2 regions of the Kitasatospora sp. NPDC048662 genome follow, and region 1 is predicted to be linked to the other one. Evidence: predicted binding sites of a transcription regulator. Region 1 holds the regulator's gene; the other holds the start of a gene.

The links. Region 1 encodes HspR, which represses chaperone genes until heat shock. Its sites were predicted from a motif close to TTGAGNNNNNNNNNCTCAA; they were not measured.
Region 2: the regulator HspR is predicted to act here: its motif matches at 8,524-8,542, upstream of lon (endopeptidase La).

Annotation. Positions count from the first base shown of each region.
Region 1 covers NZ_JBVJHA010000001.1:824,355-834,356, forward strand. The annotation lists gene grpE (nucleotide exchange factor GrpE) at 1-416, shown strand, start outside; gene dnaJ (molecular chaperone DnaJ) at 556-1,704, shown strand; gene ACZ6R9_RS04020 (heat shock protein transcriptional repressor HspR) at 1,712-2,230, shown strand; gene ACZ6R9_RS04025 (helix-turn-helix domain-containing protein) at 2,435-3,442, shown strand; gene ACZ6R9_RS04030 (hypothetical protein) at 3,545-3,706, opposite strand; gene ACZ6R9_RS04035 (hypothetical protein) at 4,053-4,673, shown strand; gene ACZ6R9_RS04040 (LuxR C-terminal-related transcriptional regulator) at 4,681-5,661, opposite strand; gene ACZ6R9_RS04045 (LuxR C-terminal-related transcriptional regulator) at 5,720-6,673, opposite strand; gene ACZ6R9_RS04050 (LuxR C-terminal-related transcriptional regulator) at 6,666-7,619, opposite strand; gene ACZ6R9_RS04055 (helix-turn-helix transcriptional regulator) at 7,612-8,583, opposite strand; gene ACZ6R9_RS04060 (LuxR C-terminal-related transcriptional regulator) at 8,576-9,580, opposite strand.
Region 2 covers NZ_JBVJHA010000002.1:335,284-345,285, forward strand. The annotation lists gene ACZ6R9_RS07455 (C40 family peptidase) at 1-408, opposite strand, end outside; gene ACZ6R9_RS07460 (inorganic phosphate transporter) at 695-1,855, shown strand; gene ACZ6R9_RS07465 (hypothetical protein) at 1,870-2,097, shown strand; partial or broken gene ACZ6R9_RS07470 (MDR family MFS transporter) at 2,181-3,710, opposite strand; gene ACZ6R9_RS07475 (MarR family winged helix-turn-helix transcriptional regulator) at 3,876-4,340, opposite strand; gene ACZ6R9_RS07480 (ABC-2 transporter permease) at 4,448-5,482, shown strand; gene ACZ6R9_RS07485 (GtrA family protein) at 5,508-6,032, opposite strand; gene lon (endopeptidase La) at 6,111-8,501, opposite strand; gene ACZ6R9_RS07495 (rhomboid-like protein) at 8,627-9,316, opposite strand; gene ACZ6R9_RS07500 (response regulator transcription factor) at 9,676-10,002, shown strand, end outside.

The DNA.
Region 1 (10,002 bases):
ACTACCGCAAGCGGGTCGAGCGCGACCGGGCCACCGTCCGGGAGATCGCGGTCTCCAGCATCGTGGAGTCGCTGATCCCGGTGCTGGACGACATCGGCCGGGCCCGCGAGCACGGCGAGGTGACGGGTGGCTTCAAGTCCGTCGCCGAGTCGCTGGAGACGGTCGTCGCCAAGCTCGGGCTGCAGCAGTTCGGCAAGGAGGGCGAGCCCTTCGACCCGACCATCCACGAGGCGCTGATGCACAGCTACTCGTCGGACGTCACGGAGGACACCTGCGTGCAGATCCTCCAGCCCGGGTACCGGATCGGCGAGCGGATCATCCGCCCGGCGATGGTCGCGGTCGCGGAGCCCCAGCCGGGCACCCAGACCGCCGGCGAACCGGACGGCGACAAGGCTGACGGCTCGTCCGACAGCTGAGTAGAGTCCCTGAGCGCTGCGGAGTCGTACGTCGTCCAGTACGGCGGCCGGCTCCGCAGCGCCGTATTACGGCTCTGCACAACAGCACGCTTCACCAACAGACTTCAGGATTGATTACGGGAGGTGGCGGTCAAAGGCCATGAGCGCTAAGGACTACGTGGAGAAGGACTACTACAAGGTCCTCGGCGTGCCCAAGGACGCCACCGCCGCCGAGATCAAGAAGACCTACCGCAAGCTGGCCCGGGAGTTCCACCCGGATGCCAACAAGGGCGATGCCAAGGCCGAGGAGCGGTTCAAGGACATCTCCGAGGCGTACGACGTGCTCTCCGACGAGAAGCGCCGCAAGGAGTACGACGAGGCGCGCTCGCTGTTCGCCGGCGGCGGCTTCCGGCCGGGCGGCGGCGCGGGCGGCGCCGGCGGCTTCGACTTCGGCGACCTGTTCAACGGCGGGGCCGGCGGCAGCGGCGGGCTCGGCGACGTGTTCGGCGGCCTGTTCAACCGCGGCGGCCGGCAGACCGCGCAGCCGCGCCGCGGCGCGGACGTCGAGACCGAGGTCACCCTGAACTTCGAGGAGGCCGTGGACGGCGCGACGGTGCCGCTGCGGATGACCTCCCAGGCCGCCTGCCGGGCCTGCGCCGGCACCGGCGCCAAGACCGGTACCACCCCCCGGGTCTGCCCGACCTGCGTCGGCGCGGGCACCGTCAGCCGGGGCCAGGGCGCGTTCGCGCTCTCCGAGCCCTGCCGGGACTGCAAGGGCCGCGGCATGATCGTCGACGACCCGTGCACCGTCTGCCACGGCAGCGGCCGGGCCTCCTCGGCCCGCACCATGCAGGTCCGGATCCCGGCCGGCGTGCAGGACAACCAGCGCATCCGGCTCAAGGGCAAGGGCGCCCAGGGCGAGCGCGGCGGCCAGCCCGGCGACCTGTACGTCACTGTGCACGTCGACTCGCACCCGGTGTTCGGGCGCAAGGGTGACAACCTCACCGTGACGGTGCCGGTCAGCTTCCCCGAGGCCGCACTCGGCGGCACCATCGAGGTGCCGACCCTGAACGGACCGGCCGTGAAGCTCAAGCTGCCCCCGGGCAGCGCCAACGGCCTGACCATGCGGGCCCGCGGCAAGGGCGCCACCCGCAAGGACGGCACCCGTGGAGATCTGCTGGTCACTGTCGAGGTCGCCGTACCCAAGATCGTCAGCGGCGACGCCCTGAGCGCACTGGAGCAGTACCGCGAGGCCACCGCCTCGGACGACCCGCGAGCCGCCCTGTTCAAGGCGGCGGAGGGAGCGTGAGACCCCGATGAGTCCCCACCCCGACAGCCCGCGCGGCGCCGAGGGCCGGATCGGCGCCGGCATCGGCGAGGGCCTGCCCGGCGCGGGCCGCCGCCCCGCCGGCCCGCCGACGTACATCCTCACCGAGGACACCCCGGTCTACGTGATCTCGGTGGCCGCCGAGCTCTCCGGTCTGCACCCGCAGACCCTGCGCCAGTACGACCGGCTCGGCCTGGTCTGCCCCGACCGCACCGCCGGGCGCGGGCGGCGCTACTCCGCCCGCGACATCCAGCAGCTGCGCGAGGTCCAGCGGCTCTCCCAGGACGAGGGCATCAACCTGGCCGGAATCAAGCGGATCATCGAACTGGAGAACCAGGTCGCCGCGCTGCAGTCCCGGGTCTCCGAGCTGGTCGACGCCCTGGAGGGCGCCGCCGCCACGCTCCAGCAGCGCGAGGCCGCCGTGCACGCCTCCTACCGCCGCGACCTGGTGCCCTACCAGCAGGTCCAGCAGTCCAGCGCGCTGGTGGTCTGGCGTCCCAAGCGCTGAATCCGGCCCTCCGGTCACCGACCGCCGGCACCCCGATCCGACGCGGGGTGCCGGCGGTTCGCGGTTCCGTGAGAGAGTTCCCCTGGATCGAATCCGGAGGGTCGGACCGGGCCGTCCCTCCAGCTCTTCGACAAAAGACTTGCCGCCTGGAATCCTGACAAGGAGGATCCCCGGTGTGATCGAAGCGACGGCGAGGAGCCGCAAATGAGTGGAAAGGCTCCATTCGGCTCCGTGGCGGCGGGGACGACCACGGTCCTGACCGCGGAAGCCCGTGACCTGTACCTGAGGGTGGTCCGGGCCGGCGGGCAGCACCCGCAATCAGCCGCCGACCCGGTGGAAGCGGCGGCATTGGCCGAACTCGTCGGACTCGGACTGCTGGTTCCGGACACCACCGAGGCCGGCCATCTGATCGCAGTCGACCCGACCCAGCTCGCCGCCGGTTTGGCAAATACCTGGCAACGACAGGCTTTGGACCTGCTGTCCCGGACGATTTCCCTGCCGACCGAATTCCACGACCTTTTCCAGGCGTACCACTCGCCCGCCGACCTCGGCGGCTCGATCGAGTACGTCCGCGGGAAGGTGCTCATCAATCAGAAGATCCAGCAGTACGTCGATTCCGGAATGAAGGAGGCGCTCGCCCTCCAGCCCGGTGGCCCCCGCCCGCCGGAATTGCTGGATGCCACCTTCGAGCGCGATCTCAGCAGCCTGAGCCGCGGCACCACGATGCGCACCATCTACCACGCGAGCACCCGCTACCATCAGCCCACCCGCGATTACGTCGCCAAGCTGACCAAGGCCGGCGGGCAGTACCGCACGCTCGACGAGCCGTACGGCCGGCTGATCGTGCTCGACCGCCGCCTCGCCGTCATCCCGGTGGGCGACGACATGGGCCTGGCGGCGTTCATCCACGAACCGGCCATCGCCGCCTATCTCACGGACGCCGTTTTCGAACCGAGTTGGAACCGGGCGCTCACCTTCGACGGCGATCGCTCCGTACCCCAACAGGTGGTTTCACGGCTGCGCCAGACCATTATCGAACTGCTACTGGCGGGCACGAACCACCGCGTCATAGCGCGACGGCTCGGCATCAGCGAACGAACTCTGGCACGCCATATCGCGGAAATGCGGGAGGACTACAACGTCGACTCCCTCTTCCAGCTCGGTTACGTACTCGCCCAGGCGTCGGCCGCCTCCCAGCTCCCGGGCGAGTGATCGGACGCGCCCCCGGTCTTGTGGTCATCCCGGCATCCGTACGGCCTTATCGGCCGCCGGACTCGGTCCCCTGTCCGGGACGCCACAAGCACACCGAATGACTCAGGCCCAGCCGATGTCCAGAGCGGAAGCCGCCGTGGACGCCTTCGCGACGGCGCCGTTTTCCGCCGCCGTTCCCGTGTTGGAACCGCTGAGCGCGACACCGGCCAGAACCGCCGCGCCGACTGCCAGCGGAATCAGTGCCTTCCGGACAAAACGCCTCATGCGAGACATACAACCTCCCCTGTCCCCGTTCTTGTCGTTGAACCGAATTCGAGGCTCAATCGGCACCAATAGTGCCGCAGTTCGCTCAACTCCGCCAAGAGGCCAGGCTGCCCCGGTGCGTCATCTCGCTGCCAGGCATCCACATGCCACCGGACAACCCTGGACGCAACCGCAGGTCACGATGGACGATCAGTTCGCTCTCAATGGGCCGGCAAGCCGACCACACTTGCCAATGCACCATCAATTCCCAGTTCAACAATGCACCCCAAGCTTCAGCTTGAGCAGCCACTGACCACACCGCCGCCGGCACTCGATCATCCGGACGGCCTGTCCCCGGAGCTGACAGATGAGAGAGTCCGAACTGCAGCACCAGACGTCCGCGAGCAGCGAAGGGCGGCGCGCACGGGTCTTCCTCGCCGCACCCCTGATGCGGCTGACCGGGCCGGCGGACAGCGTGGTGACGCTGGCCAGCCGCACCAGGCTGACCACCCTGCGGAGCACGCTGCTGCGCAGCGGGGCCGCGGTGTACAGCGCCCACCACAGCGACGCGTGGACGGTGGCCGGCCGGGCGCCGGAGCAGCGCGTGCCCTCGGACTTCCGGGCGATGCAGAGCGCGGACCTGGTGTTCGCGTACGTCGGTGCCCCGCTGTCCGCCGGGGTCAGCCTGGAGCTGGGCTGGGCGTCGGCGCTGCGCAAGCCGATCGTGCTGCTGGTGGACGAGGCGATCACCCACAACCCGCTGATCGCCACCATCGAGCAGGTCTCCCCCGTGCTGCCGCTGGTGTTCGACGACACCTGGTCGCAGGAGGCGCTGCACCACACCGTGGAGACCGCGCTGGACTGGGCCGGCATGGCGCTGTCGCTGCGCAGCGGCTTCTGGACCGCACCGGGCGAGCAGTTCCCGCGGACGCGCCGCGAGCACGCCGGCCCGTACGGCTTCTGGTCCCCGGAGATCGCCACCGGCTGACGGCCGGTCAGCCCGCCGCCGGGCCTTCGGACGCCCGCATCTGCCAGCCCAGTTGGAACAGCGTCTCCGCGTCGTGCAGTTCGCGCAGCCGGGAGATGTGACCCGCCACGGTCCGCTCCGACAGCCCGAGGCGGGAGGCGATCGAACGCTGCGTCAGCCCCTGGGCGAGCAGGCGGCCGACCTGTTCGTGGACCGGGACGACGCTCTCGCACTCGCGGTCGGCCGAGCGCCAGCGGACCCGCTCGGCCCGCTCCCAGTCCCGCTCGAAGGCGGCGACCAGGAACGCGACCACCGCCGGGTCCTCGACCAGCGCGGCGCTGGAGTTGTCCGCCGCCGCCGGGACGACGGCGACCCGGCGGTCGTAGATCGTCATCCGGCTGAACGGCTCGCTCAGCGTGCGGAACCGTCCGCCCCACCCGGTGACGGCCTCCGCCCAGCGCACCGTGGCCTCGTCGAGCAGCGCGGCCGGCTCGTAGACCGTGCGCAGCACGGCGCCGCCGGTCAGGAAGCAGCGGACGCGCTCCAGGGAGTCGGCCTGGAGGTCGCCCGGGAGCATCCCGCCGGGGTGCAGGGCGAGCACCTCCTCGGCCGCCTCGCTCTCCAGCTCCCGCACCCGCTCCCGGATCCGGTCGGTGCGTTCGACGTGCTGCACCACGCTGGAGCGGTCCGCGCGGCGCGGGGTGGCGTCGTAGGCGCGGGTGAGGTCCTCCAGCAGGGCGGGCATCTCCTCGGCGCGCAGCAGCATCCGGGTGCCCTCGGCGCGGAGTTCGGCGCTGATCCGGTCGCCGACCGTGCGGGGGTTGACCGCCGTCAGCGACTGGTCGGCCACGTCGTGCGCCAGCAGCCCGAGTTCCAGCAGCCGCAGCACCCCCGCCGAGTCCTGTTCGACCGCCTCGCGGAAGGCCACCCGGCCGCCCTGGTCCAGGATCTGCTGGTACAGCCGCCGCTCGGGCCCGGTCGGCAGGGCGGCTCCGTTCGGCTCGCTCACAGGTCCCACTCCTTCCGGGCCGCTCCGGTGCGGCGCCCGGGCGGTCGGTTCCGATCGGTCATTGAGGCGCTCCGCGCAGCTGCCAGCCGAGCTGGAACAGGGTCTCCGCATCGTAGAGCTCGCGCAGCCGGGCGATGTGGGCGGCCACCGTCCGTTCCGACAGGCCGAGCCGGGAGGCGATGGCGCGCTGGGTGAGGCCCTGGGCGAGCAGGGTGCCGACCTCTTTCGGGACGCCGGTGCCGCGCGGGCGGCCGGCCAGGGCGTGCCAGTCGATCCGGGCGGCGCGTGTCCAGTCCCGCTCGAACAGGTCGATCAGGGTGGCCAGGACGGCCGGGTCCTCGACGAAGGCGGCCTGGTTGTCGTCCGGTGAGGCGCTGATGATGGCGATCCGCCGGTCGAAGATCAGCATCTTTCGGAACGGCTCGTCCAGGACCCGGATCCGCTCGCCGGCGGCCGAGACCGTCGCGGCGTAGTCGGCGGTCGGCGGATCGGTGAGCGCGCCCGGCTGGTAGAGGGTGCGCAGGGCGATGCCCCGGGCCAGGAAGTCCAGCGAACGCGTCAGGGCCTGCCGCATCTGCCCGACCGGGCGGGCGCCGCCGGGCTGGGCGGCGATCGTCTCCTCGTGCATCTCGGACTCGATCTGCATGATCCGGTGCCGGATCTGCAGACGGTGGTTCACCCGCTCCACCGCGTGCGACCGGTCGGGGCGGCGCGGGGCCTGGTCGTAGGCGTGCACCAGGTCCTCCAGCTGGGCCGGGGCCCGCTGCGAGCTCGCCAGCGTGCGGATCGCCGCCTCCCGCAGGCCGGCGCTCAGCCGGTCGGCCAGCGCACGGGGGTTGACGGCGCTCAGCGACTCGTCGACGGCGTCATGGATCAGCAGGCCGAGTTCGATCAGCCGCAGGGTGGCGGCGGCGTTCTGCTGCATCGCCTCACGGAACATCACCTGCCCGCCCTGCTCCAGCACGTGGCGGTACAGCGCCCGCTCGTGCTCGTCCGGCAGCCGGTCAGCCACGCGCGCCGTCCCGCATCAGCCAGCCGAGCTGGAACAGCGTCTCCGCGTCGTAGCGCTCGCGCAGGCGGGCGATGTGGGCGGCGACGGTGCGTTCGGACAGGCCCAGGCGGGAGGCGACGGCGCGCTGGGTGAGGCCGGTGGCGAGCAGTTCGCCGATCCGGCGGGGGGTTTCGGGGAGCTGTTGGCCCGCCAGGTCGCGCCAGGGGACCCGGACGGCGCGGGCGAAGTCGCGCTGGAAGACGGCGACCAGGTGGTCCACCACGGCGGGGTCCTCGATGAAGGCGGCGGCGAGGGTCTCGGTGGACGCGGAGATGACCGCCACCCGCCGGTCGAAGATCATCATTCGGGCGAACGGCTCGTCCAGGACCCGCAGGCGCACGCCCCAGCCGGTGGCCTCGGCCGCGTAGGCGACGGTGTGCGGGGCGTGCCGGGTGAGTGGCTGGTAGAGGATGTCGATGACGGCTCCGCGGGCCAGCGCCTTGTGCAGCCGGGAGCTGTCCTCCAGGAACTCGGGAGGGCGCGGTCCCGGCTGGGCGGCCAGGCCCTCCTCCCGGTAGGCGGCCTCGATCTCCAGCAGGCGGAGCCGGACCTGCTGGACGCTGGCCAGGTGGGCGATCCCGGCGACCGGTTCGGTGCGCCGCTGCGCGGCGTCGTAGGACTCGGCCAGCTCGTCGAAGCCGGCCGCCGTCCGGTCGGCCCGGGCGAGCAGGCCGGTGCCGTGCTCCCGCAGGGTGGCGCCCAGCCGGGTGCCGACCACGCGCGGGCTGACGGCCGCCACCCAGCCGTCCACCACGTAGTGCTCCAGCAGCCCCAGCTCCAGCAGCCGGGCGGCCGCGTGCGCGTCCTGTTCCACCACCTCGCGCAGCGAGACCCGGCCGGCCCTCAGGACCGCGAGGTAGAGCGCCCGTTCGGCCTCGGTCGGGGGGACGGTGTCCGGTTCAGTCACGGTCCTCGCCCCCGCGCATCAGCCAGCCGAGCTGGAAGAGGGTGTCGGCGCCGTGCTGGTCGCGCAGGCGGGAGATGTGGGCGGCGACGGTGCGTTCGGACAGGCCGAGGCGGGTGGCGATGGCGCGCTGGGTGAGGCCGGTGGCGAGCAGCCGGGCGACCTGGTCGGCGGCGGTGCGGGTGGGGGCGGTGTCCAGCAGCAGGTCCCAGCGGACGCGTTCGGCGCGGCCCCAGTCGCGTTCGAAGCCGGCCACGATCATCGCGACGGTGGCGGAGTCGAGGATCAGCGCGGCCCGGCTGTGGTCCTCGGCGGCGGGGACGACGGCGGTGCAGCGGTCGAAGACCATGGCGCGCTGGAAGGGTTCGTCGAGCAGCCGGATCTCACCGCCGGCCTCGGTGAAGGCGGCGGCGTAGCGGATCGCGGCGGGGTCGGCGAGCATGCCGGGCCGGTACAGGGCGCGGATCCGGCAGCCGCGCCGCAGCACCGGGAGCTCCTGGTGCAGCGAGGCGTCCAGGACGCCCGGGGGGACCTCTCCGGGCTGGGTGGTGAGGGCCTCCTCGCGGCAGTCGGCGGCGAGTTGGGCGATCCGCCGCCGGATGTGGTCGCGGCCGATCACCTGGATGTCGCAGCCGGCGGGTTCGATCGGGCGGGAGTGGCTCTCGTAGGCGGTGATCAGCGGGTCGAGGCGGCCGGGCAGGCATTCGGCGCGGTTGAGCAGGCGGGCGGCCTCGGTGTTCATCCCGGCACCGAGGCGCTCGGCGACGAAGCGCGGATCGACGGCCAGGTAGGCGCCGTCCAGGCCGTCGGAGACCAGCAGGCCGGTGCGCAGCAGTTCGGCGAGCGCGGGCCGCTGCGGGTCGGTGATCCGGTCGGCGGCGATCCGGCCGCCGACGTCGAGGATCTTCAGGTAGAGGCGTTGGGCGAGGTCGTCGACCGGTGGAGGTCCGGGGGCGGGGTCAGCCACGTCCGCCGCCTCTCATCAACCAGCCGAGCTGGAACAGGGTTTGGGCGTTGTGCAGTTCGCGCAGCCGGGAGATGTGGCCGGCCACGGTGCGTTCGGACAGGCCGAGCCGGGTGGCGACGGCGCGCTGGGTGAGGCCCTGGGCGAGCATCCGGCCGACCCGGTGGGTGACGGTGCGGGTGAGGGTGCGGCCGTCGAGGCTGTTCCAGTGGACCTGGTCGGCCCGGGCCCAGTCGCGTTCGAAGCCGGCCACCAGGTAGGCGATGGCGGCGGGGTCCTCGACGAAGGCGGCGCGGCTGTGGTCGTCGGCGGCGGGGATCACGGCGATCCGCCGGTCGATGACGATCACGCGCAGGAACGGCTCGTCCAGGACCCGCAGTTGGGCGCCCTGCTCGGCCATCGCGGTGGCGTGCCGGACGGCGCTCTCCTCGGTGAGCGCGACCGGCTGGTAGAGGGTGCGCATGGTACCGCCCCGGCGGAGCATCAACTGGTCCTGGGTGTGGGCGAGTTCGAGGACGGCGGGCGGGCGCAGGCCGGGCTGGGCACTGAGCAGTTCGAGCCGGCAGTCGGAGATCAGCTGGGCGATCCGCAGCCGGATGCTCTCCTGGCCGTCCACGTAGACCGCCTGCCGGGCCCGGTCGGCGGGCCGGGGGACGGCGTCGTAGGCGCGGGCGAGCGGGTCGAGGGCGGTGGGCAGCCGGTCGGCGTCGAGCAGCAGCCGGGTGGCCTGGGCGCGCAGGTCGGCGCCGAGGCGTTCGGCGACGGCGCGCGGGCTGACCGCGACGTAGCACCCGTCGATGCGGTTGGGCATCACCAGCCCGATGGCCACCAGCTGCTCCAGCAGGGCGCGTTGGCGTTCGGGGGCGAAGTCGGAGCCGGGCAGTTCCGGCTCGTCGAGCGGAATGCGACCGCCGGCGTTCAGGATGGCGAGGTACAGCCGGGAGGCGTCGTCCTCCGGGAGTGTGTCGTCCGGGTCGGACTTCGGGTGGTCCGCAGCCACGTCGAGCTCTCCTGCCGTCTTCCTCCGTTGCGGATGATGATCTCAGCAGGGCCGGCCGGCTCGGCGGCGGGAGTCCCCGCAGACGGGCGTGTCCCCCGGGGCGGGCGCCAAAGGCACCCGGGACCCGGAGGACCCGCTCGTGTCACGCCAAGCGTCAAGGCGCTTTCGGCGAGGCGGAGCAGCAACGCCTCACCGATACCGATCCGTCGGCCATCACCACACATGGCGTCCGGGCCGGTGCTCTTCCCCCCGTTGCGCAGATACGAACGCACCTGTCGCCCCCCACACGAAGAGCAAGTCGCCGGCTCGGGCTGCGGCGGCCCGGGACGACTTGGCGTGTCTACACCCTCACAGCGCGGGGAACGCCGAACAAGTGCTCTCCGGCTGCAGGTTCCCGCAAGTGCAGGAACCTGCAGCAAACC
Region 2 (10,002 bases), on a different contig from region 1:
TATCTGGCTGTTGCGGTACTGCGCGCCCGCCAGCTGGGCGGCCAGGTCGTTGCCGGTGTCCACGGCCTCCTGCTGCCGCCCCACCCGGGCGTTCAGGTCCTGGACGGTGGCCTGCTGCTCGGCGAGCCGGGCGACCGTGCCGTTGTACTGCTCGGTGGCGGCCTCGGCCTCCTGGTAGAAGGTGTGCAGCTGCTCCAGCAGCGGGCCCAGGGTCCGCTTGGCCTCGGCCAACGGGTCGGCGCCGGGGGTGCCGGGGGCGGCGGACGAGGTGCCCGGGTCCGGCGCGGCGTACGCGGCGGAGGCGAACGGCAGGGCCAGTGCGGCGACGGCGATCACCGCCCCGCAACGCAGCGCGGCCCGCACCCACGGCCGCAGTCCGGTCGATTCCGCGCGCTGCCCTGCCCCCATCGGCCGGCCCTCCCCTGGTCTCGTCGGCGATCGGACCGATCCTGCCATGTCCAGGGGGGTTCCCGGCAGGTGGCCAGGGGAGCGTGAAGTGAATTCTCATCCGCGCCGGAGTGTGACAACCCTCTCATCAACCGCTGCGATCTCCATGGGAAACCGACGTTCCGGCAACTTCCGCGCCACTCACGGAACCATGACTCCGCGCCGAGTTAACCTCCCGTTCACCGAGGCTTCCTACGGTCACCGAGGACAGCAACGTCAGTCCGACCACTTCGACGATTGTTTGGGTATGGAACACATCACGTTCCTGGTGGCCGTTGTGATCATCACGGCGCTCGCCTTCGACTTCACGAACGGCTTCCACGACACCGCCAACGCGATGGCCACCTCCATCGCCACCGGCGCCCTCAAGCCCAAGGTCGCCGTGGCCATCGCCGCGGTGCTGAACTTCGCCGGCGCATTCCTCTCGGTCAAGGTGGCCACCACCATCTCGGGCGGCATCGTCAACGAGAAGGCCGGACTGCAACCCTCGATCATCTTCGCCGCCTTGGTCGGCGCGATCCTGTGGAACCTGCTGACCTGGCTGAAGGGCCTGCCCTCGTCCTCCTCGCACGCCCTGTACGGCGGCCTGATCGGCGCGACCATCGTTGGCGCCGGCATCAGCGGGGTCAACTTCTCCACCGTGGTCTCCAAGATCCTGATCCCGGCGGTGGCCTCCCCGATCATCGCGGGCGTGGCCTCCTGGGGCGCCACCAAGATCGCCTACCTGATCAGCGGGAACTCCCCGAAGAAGTCCACCGAGAAGGGCTTCCGCCGGGGCCAGGTCTTCTCCTCCTCGCTGATCTCGCTGGCGCACGGCACCAACGACGCGCAGAAGACCATGGGCATCATCACGCTGACCCTGATCTCGGCCGGCCAGCTGCACAAGGGCGACGGCCCGCCGACCTGGGTGATCATCAGCTCCGGCCTGGCGATCGCGCTGGGCACCTACATGGGCGGCTGGCGGATCATCCGCTCGTTGGGCTCCGGCCTGGCCGACATCCGGCCGCCGCAGGGCTTCTCCTCGGAGACCGCCGCCGCCACCGTGATCCTGACCTCCTCGCACATGGGCTACGGCCTGTCCACCACCCAGGTCTGCTCCGGCGGCATCATGGGCGCGGGCCTGGGCGGCCCGTCGGGCAAGCTGCGCTGGGGCATGGTCCGCCGCATGGTCTACACCTGGGGCCTGACCCTGCCGGCCGCCGCCGTGGTGTCCGGGCTGGCCGCCCTGATCGCCGACCAGGGCGACTGGGGCGTGGCCGTGGTCGGCGTGGCGCTGGTGCTCGGCGCCGGCTCGATGTGGATGATCTCCCGCCGCCAGCCGGTGCACGCCGACAACGTGAACGACAGCGAGACGGTGGACCTGCCGGTCACCGGCGGCCCGACCGGCCAGACCACCATCGCGGCCTGAGAGGACAACGAACCATGCACATCAAGTGGGCCGCTCTGGCCGAGACCGCGGGCGTCAGCCTGGCCGTCACCCTCGCGGTGGTCACCGTCTTCGCGCTGGGCAACCTGGCGCTCTCCCGCCGCGAGGCGGCCGTCGAAGCGGGCACCGGCAAGGGCGTCCCGGCCTTGGTGGCCGCAGGCGTGTGCTTCGCCGCCTGCGCGGCGGTGGTGCTGTACGGCATCTCGCTGATCGCCGCCAAGTAGCGCCGGGCGAGCAGACACGACGAAGGGCCCCGCCATCCGGCGGGGCCCTTCACGCATGTCGGCAGCGATCAGTCCGTGACCAGTTCCGCGGCCTTGCCGGCCGGGGCGGCGGCCCCGGGGTCGTCACTGGTGGTGCGCAGCGGCACCTCGCGGATGAACAGCACCAGCAGGAAGCCGACCACGGCGAACGGGGCGGCGACCAGGAACACGGTGCCGACGCCGTGCCCGAACGCGTCGGTGACCAGCGGGACGATCCGCCCGGGCAGCGCGTGCAGGTCGGGGATGCCGTCGCCGCCGCCCGCGGGGGCGGGCAGGCCGGCCTTGACGAAGTTCTCCGCCATGTACGAGGCGACCTTGTGCCCCAGCAGCGCGCCGAGCGCGGAGACGCCCATCGCGCCGCCCATGGTGCGGAAGAAGGTGACCACCGAGCTGGCCGCGCCGAGCTCGTGGCGCGGGACGGTGTTCTGCACCGCGAGCACCAGGTTCTGGCTGGTCATGCCGAGTCCGATGCCGGCCACCGCCATGTAGAGCGCGAGCAGCCCGTACGGAGTGTCGGCCCGGGCGGTGCCCATCAGGCCGAGCCCGACGGCGAGCAGCACGGTGCCGCCGACCAGGTAGCCCTTCCACTTGCCGTACTTGGTGATGAGCTTGCCGGCCACGGTGGAGGAGACCGCGAGGCCGAGGATCATCGGCAGGGTGAGCAGGCCGGCCTGGGTCGGGGTCTTCTCCTTGGCGAGCTGGAAGTACTGGCCGAGGAAGGTGGTGGTGCCATACATGCCGACGCCGACGAAGGCGGAGGCCACCGAGGCGAGCGCGACGGTGCGGTGGCGGAACAGGTCGAGCGGGATCAGCGGTTCGGCGGCGCGCTTCTCGACGGCGACGAACAGCCCGGCCAGCGCCAGGCCGCCGAGCACCATCACCGCGGTCTGCCAGGACAGCCAGTCGTAGTTCTTGCCGGCCAGCGAGATCCAGATCATCAGCAGGCTGACGGAGGCGGTGATCAGCACCGCGCCCAGGTAGTCGATCTTCGGCTTGCGGACGGTCTGCTCGGGGAGCTTGAGGGTGCGCTGGAGCACCAGGATGGCGAGCAGGGCGAACGGGACGCCGACGTAGAAGCACCAGCGCCAGCCGAGCCAGGAGGTGTCCACGATGACGCCGCCGATCAGCGGGCCGCCGATGGTGGCGAGCGCGAACACCGCGCCGAAGTAGCCGCTGTAGCGGCCGCGCTCGCGCGGCGGGACCATCGCGGCCAGGCAGATCTGGCCGAGCGCGATCACACCGCCGGCCCCGATGCCCTGCAGGACGCGGCAGAAGATCAGCATGCCGATGCTCTGCGAGAGGCCGGCCAGCGCCGAGGAGAGCACGTAGATCACCATGGCGATCTGGACCAGCAGCTTCTTGCTGACCAGGTCGGAGAGCTTGCCCCAGAGCGGGGTGGCGGCGGTGATCGACAGCAGGGCGGCGGTGACCACCCAGGTGTAGGCGGACTCGCCGCCGTGCAGGTCGGTGAGGATCCGCGGGAGGGCGTTGGAGACGACCGTGGAGGACAGCACGGCCACGAACAGGCCGAGCAGCAGGCCCGAGAGGGCTTCGAGCACTTGGCGGTGGGACATCCGGGTCTGCGGTACTGCCTGGGGGGTCGTCGACATGCGCTTCCTTCGACCGTGAAAAGTTCGTTGCCTCAAGCAACTATACGCGGATAGTTGACTGGGGCAACTTTCTTCAAGCCAAAGTAAAGGGGCTTCCCAAAACCCCAGGTCAGAGCCGGTCAGAGCCGGTCAGATCCCTTCGGTCAGCTCGTTGAACCGCTCCAGCAGCCGCGCGAACTGCTCCAGCTCGCCCACCTCCCACGCCGCCAGCGAAGCCCGGAAGCGCCCCATCCGCACCTCCCGGGCCGCCGCGAACCGCCGCTCGCCCTCCTCGGTCAGCGACACCAGCGAAGCCCGCCGGTCCAGCGGATCGGTCTCCCGGCGCAGCAGCCCCAGCTCCTCGATCGCCCGGATCTGCCGGCTCACCGTGGCCTTGCCCACGCCGAAGTGCAGCCCGATGTCGGTCACCCGGGCCTGCCCGGACTCCCGGATGAACGCGAGCAGCACGTACGCCCCGGCCTCCAGCTCGGGGTGCACCAGGCGGGAGACCTCGGCCGCCCGCGCCCTGCTGCGCCGGAACAGCGTCGCCACCTCGCGCTCGACCGCGAGAAATGCCAGTTCGGCGGCGTTCGGATCCGCCACGGGGTCGTTCATGGCGCTCAGTATCGCGCAGCCTGCATTTTCCCCGGGGCGCAACTGTTTCATGATATTAAGTATCCGATTTGTGTACTGGTACCGGATTGATAGGGAGATGCCCGCACATGGCAGAGCCTGCGAAGGGCTTCGTCAACGAGCTCAAGGACGCGGTGACCCCCCGCGCGTTCTTCCTGGTGGTGGCCGTCCTGCTGCTCCAGCTCGGCTTCATCACCTCGTACGTGGGCGCGCTCCACCAGCCGAAGCCGCACGAGCTGTCGATCGCCGTGGTCGCGCCGCCCGAGATCGCCCCGAAGCTGACCGCCGCCCTGGAGTCCGTCCCGGACAACGCGGTGCGTGCCTCCGTCGAACCCGACGCGGAGACCGCGAAGGCCCGGATCAAGGACCAGAAGATCTACGCGGCCTGGGTGTTCGACCCGGCCGGCACCCAGGACACCCTGCTGGTCGCGGAGGCCCGCGGCCCGGCCGCCTCCGGCGCCGCCGAGCTGATCGTCACCAAGGTGGCGGCCGCCCAGCACCGCACCGTCGAGGTGCAGGACACCATTCCGCTGGCCTCCGGCGACGGCAAGGGCCTGTCCAGCTTCTACCTGGTGGTCGGCTGGTGCGTCGGCGGCTACCTGGTCGCCTCGATCCTCGGCGTCAGCGCCGGCGCCCGTCCCGCCAACGTCCACCGGGCCGGTGTGCGCCTGGGCACCCTGGCGCTGTACTCGGTCGCCGCGGGCCTCGGTGGCACGCTGATCACCGGACCGATCCTGAACGCGCTGCCCGGCTCGATCCTGGCGCTGAGCGCCGTCGGCGCACTGGTGGTGTTCTCGGTCGGCGCGTTCACCATGGCACTGCAGTGTCTGTTCGACGTCATCGGCATCGGCCTGGCCGTGCTGATCTTCGTGGTGCTGGGCAATCCCAGCGCGGGCGGCGTCTACCCGCCGCCGCTGCTGCCCACGTTCTGGCGGGCGATCGGCGAGTGGATCCCGAACGGCGCGGGCACCTCGGCCACCCGCTCCATCGCCTACCTGGGCTCGTCCGCGATGGCGATGCCGCTGACGGTGCTGGCGGTCTGGGCCGCCATCGGCGTCGCGGTCACCTTCGTCGCGGCGTCCCGCCCGCCGGTCGTCGGCCGCCCCGCCCCGACGGAGGCGTGAGCGGCCGTCACGGAAGGGGGCGGGGTCAGACCCGCTCGGTCGCCCGCCCCTGCTCCGCGGTCTTCACCCGTTCCGACAACCGGGTGAACACGTACCGGTTCATCGCCCAGTAGCGGAACACCATCGCCAGCAGGGTGCCCAGGATCATGCCGCTGACGAAGTCGGCGACCTCCTCGGTGAAGTGGCTGACGTGCGGCTGACGCAGCTCGAACACGTAGCGCGAGGCCGCCAGCGGAAGGTTGTTCACACCCACCGCGAGGGCGCTGACCACCACGAACAGCACCGTCTCACGGTGCTTGCCCGCGGCCCGGAACGACCACTGTCGGTTCAGCACGTACGACACGCCGGTCGCGATCACGGTCGCGATGGTCAGCGCGACGATCGGCTTGGTCTTCAGGACGGTCATCTTCAGAGCGAAGTTGATCACCATGGTGAGCAGGAAGCACGTTCCTCCGACCACGAGGAACTTCACCAACTTGCGGTGCTTGACCAGGAACGGACGGAACGACTCCGGCATTGCGGTCAGCGCGCGCTGCGTAGGGGACGGCATGCCGGAAGTCTGCCATGGGCCCGGATCGGCAACCACCGAGGGCCGGGGAGTGGACGCTCCCCGGCCCCTCGGCCGCCGTCAGGCCGCCGCGACCAGCACTTCGGCCGGCTCCAGCGCCAGCCGCAGCACCTCCCGGACATCGGACACGGCGTGCACCGTGAGCCGCTCCAGCACCTCGGCGGGGATGTCGTCCAGATCCGCCTCGTTGCGCTTCGGGATGATCACCGTGGTGACCCCGGCCCGGTCCGCGGCCAGCAGCTTCTGCTTGACCCCGCCGATCGGCAGCACCCGGCCGGTCAGCGACACCTCGCCGGTCATCGCCACATCGGTGCGCACCTTGCGCCCCGACAGCAGCGAGGCCAGCGCCGTGGTCATCGTGATGCCCGCGCTCGGGCCGTCCTTCGGCACCGCGCCGGCCGGCACGTGCAGGTGGATGCCCCGCTCGCGCAGGCCCGTCACCGGCAGCTCCAGCTCGGCACCGCGCGACCGCAGGTAGGAGAGCGCGATGTGCGCCGACTCCTTCATCACGTCGCCCAGCTGCCCGGTCAGCGTCAGCCCGGTCGAGCCGGTCTCCGCGTCCGCCAGCGACGCCTCGATGTACAGGACGTCACCGCCGGCCCCGGTCACCGCCAGTCCGGTCGCCACCCCGGGCACCGCGGTGCGCCGCTCGGCCGGCTCCTGCGCCGACTCCGGCACGTGGTGCGGCCGGCCCAGCAGCTCGCGCAGGTCGTCCGGGCCGATCGCGGCGGGCAGTTCGCGCTCGCCCAGCTCGATCTGCGCCGCGACCTTGCGCAGGATCCGCGCGATCGACCGCTCCAGGTTCCGGACGCCCGCCTCCCGGGTGTACTCGGCGGCGAGCCGGCGCAGCGCCTCCTCGCCCACCGTCAGCTGCTCCGCGGCCAGGCCCGCCTTGGCGAGCTGGCGGGGCAGCAGGTGGTCGCGGGCGATGGCGACCTTCTCGTCCTCGGTGTAGCCGTCCAGCCGGACCAGGTCCATCCGGTCCAGCAGCGGCTCCGGGATCGCCTCCAGCACATTGGCGGTGGCCAGGAACACCACGTCGGACAGGTCGAGCTCGACCTCCAGGTAGTGGTCCCGGAAGGTGTGGTTCTGCGCCGGGTCCAGCACCTCCAGCAGCGCCGCCGCCGGGTCGCCCCGGTAGTCCGAGCCGACCTTGTCGATCTCGTCCAGCAACACCACCGGGTTCATCGTCCCGGCCTCCTTGATCGCCCGGACGATCCGGCCGGGGATCGAGCCCACGTACGTCCGCCGGTGGCCGCGAATCTCCGCCTCGTCCCGGACGCCGCCGAGGGCCACCCGGACGAACGACCGGCCCATCGCCTTCGCCACGGATTCGCCGAGCGAGGTCTTTCCCGTCCCCGGAGGGCCGACCAGGGCCAGCACCGCTCCCCCGCGCCGGCCGCCGATCTGCCCGAGGCCCTGCTCGGCCCGGCGCTTGCGCACCGCCAGGTACTCGACGATCCGGTCCTTCACGTCCGCCAGCCCGTTGTGGTCGGCGTCCAGCACGGCCCGCGCACCGGCCAGGTCGTACGAATCCTCGGAGCGCTCGTTCCACGGCAGCTCCAGCACGGTGTCCAGCCAGGTGCGGATCCACGAGCCCTCGGGCGACTGGTCACTGGAACGCTCCAGCTTGTCGACCTCCTTGAGCGCCGCCTCCCGCACCTTCTCCGGCAGCTCCGCCGCCTCCACCCGCGCCCGGTAGTCGTCCTCCGAACCTGCCTCACCGTTCAGCTCGGCCAGCTCCTTGCGGACGGCCTCCAGCTGGCGGCGCAGCAGGAACTCCTTCTGCTGCTTGGCGACGCCCTCCTCGACGTCCTTGCGGATGGTGTCGTTGACCTCCTCCTCCGCGAGGTGCTCGCGCAGCAGCCCCAGCGCGTACTCCAGCCGGGCCGGACGGTCGGCCTCCAGCAGCACCTTCAGCTTCTGCTCGGCGGTGGCGAACGGCGCGTACCCGATGTTGTCCGCGAGCTCGCCGATGTCCTCGATCGCGGCCACCCGGTCGACGATCTGCCACGCTCCGCGCTTGCGCAGCCACTTGGTGGACAGCGCCTTGTACTCCTTGACCAGCTCGGCCGCGCGGCCCGCCACCGGCAGCCCGGCGTCCGACTCCTGGAACGGCGTGGTCTCCACCCACAGCGCCGCCCCCGGCCCGGTCGTCCCCCGGCCGATCCGCACCCGGCGCACGGCCCGCACCAGCGCCGCCGGATCCCCGTCCGCCAGCCGCCCGACCTGCTCGACCGTCGCCAGCGCTCCCACCGCCGCGTACGACCCGTCCAGCCGCGGCACCAGCAGCACCTGCGGCTTGCCCCCGTTGCTCCCCGCCCTGGCCGCCTCCACGGCGGCCCTCACCTCCGGATCCGAAAGCTCCAGCGGAACCACCATGCCAGGGAGCACCACCTCGTCGTCGAGGGGCAGCACGGGCAGAGTGAGCGGAACGGACGTCGATGCCATGATCTCTCCCCAGTCAGTGAAGTTGAGCTGACCTGACTAAGGTTTGCGACACCTCAATTGTTCCCCGCCGGCTGTTCACTCCGAGAGAAACTCCCCCGGAGGATCGCAGCACCCTCAATGACCTGCTACGAAGCAGCAGTCGCGGCCTTCCAGGCCCTGGCCCGCTCCGGCCCGCGCGGCCCCCGGCCCCGCCTCAGCCACGGCCACAGCCCGACTCCGAGCAGCAACGCGGCGGGGTGCCCGACCGAAGTCACCAGATCGGGGTCGGACAGCAACTGGTGTCCGATCAACGCCAGCCCCGCCCCCAGCGCGAGGGCCCGCCCCGGCCGCGGCAGCAGCCCGGCCAGCCCGCCGAGAGAGGCCAGCACTCCGTAACTGACCCCGATGTCCATCGCGTCCAGCACATCGGGCCCTGCCGCCCCCCCCGCCACAGTGGCGACAGCCACCCCCTGCGAGAGCAGCGTCGCCCCGATGTGCCCGGCTCCGAAGACGCCGAGGGCACGGAGTCCCCCGGCCCGCCGTTCAAGAGGTGCGACGGTGAAGAGGAAGGCCCAGAAGTAGGGCGCCCACACCGAGCCGGCGACCCACAGGCCGCTGCCGATGAGGGAGACCACGGGGTGGACGAGCAGGTTGTGCGCGTCGGTGGAGGACACCGACTGGAGCCGGTGCACCGTCTCGGGGTCGCCGAAGCGGGCGTAGAGCGTGGTGCCGAGCAGCAGGGCGAGGTAACCGAGCGCGAACGGGTTCGTTCGCGGGGTGGGGACGGCCCGCAGGCCGGGGCGGATCAGCCGTCGTCGCAGTGCCGCGCTGGTCATCGTGCCTCCCGAACGCCTCGTCGGCCCCACGATACGGGTGGCAGGTGAGAGGTGTCTGGGTAAGTCCTGTGAAGACCGCTGTCCGTGCATATGCCGCTCGCACACGTACCGTTACAGGTCGCAAGTGCTTTGGGTAAGGTACTGGCCCGTGCCCGTCCGAACGGGGACCTGCCAAGCATGACGGTGCGCGGCCGGAATCCTCCGGTCGGCCCCGCCCGGGCGGGTGCGGCGTCCGTACGCTGCCAGGTGCAGCACCGGCGGGCGGGGCAACAGCCCACGACGGAACAAGACGACTACGACGCGGAGCCCGCTGTCCCCACAGGCGGCCGGCCCGCAGCCCTGGGGGCGGTGGCGTGACCGTGACAGAGATCCAGCAAGAGACGATCAGCAGTGGGCCGGTGGGTACCCAGCGACGGGTGCTCGTCGTGGAGGACGAGCCGACCATCGCGGAGTCGATCGCGGCGCGGCTGGGAGCCGAGGGCTTCAAGGTGGCGGTGGCCCACGACGGGCCGGGCGCGGTGGACGGGTTCCACACCTGGCAGCCCGACCTGGTGGTGCTCGACATCATGCTGCCGGGCTTCGACGGCCTGGAGGTGTGCCGCCGGATCCAGGCCCAGCGCCCGGTGCCGGTGCTGATGCTGACCGCACGGGACGACGAGACGGACCTGCTGGTCGGTCTGGGCGTC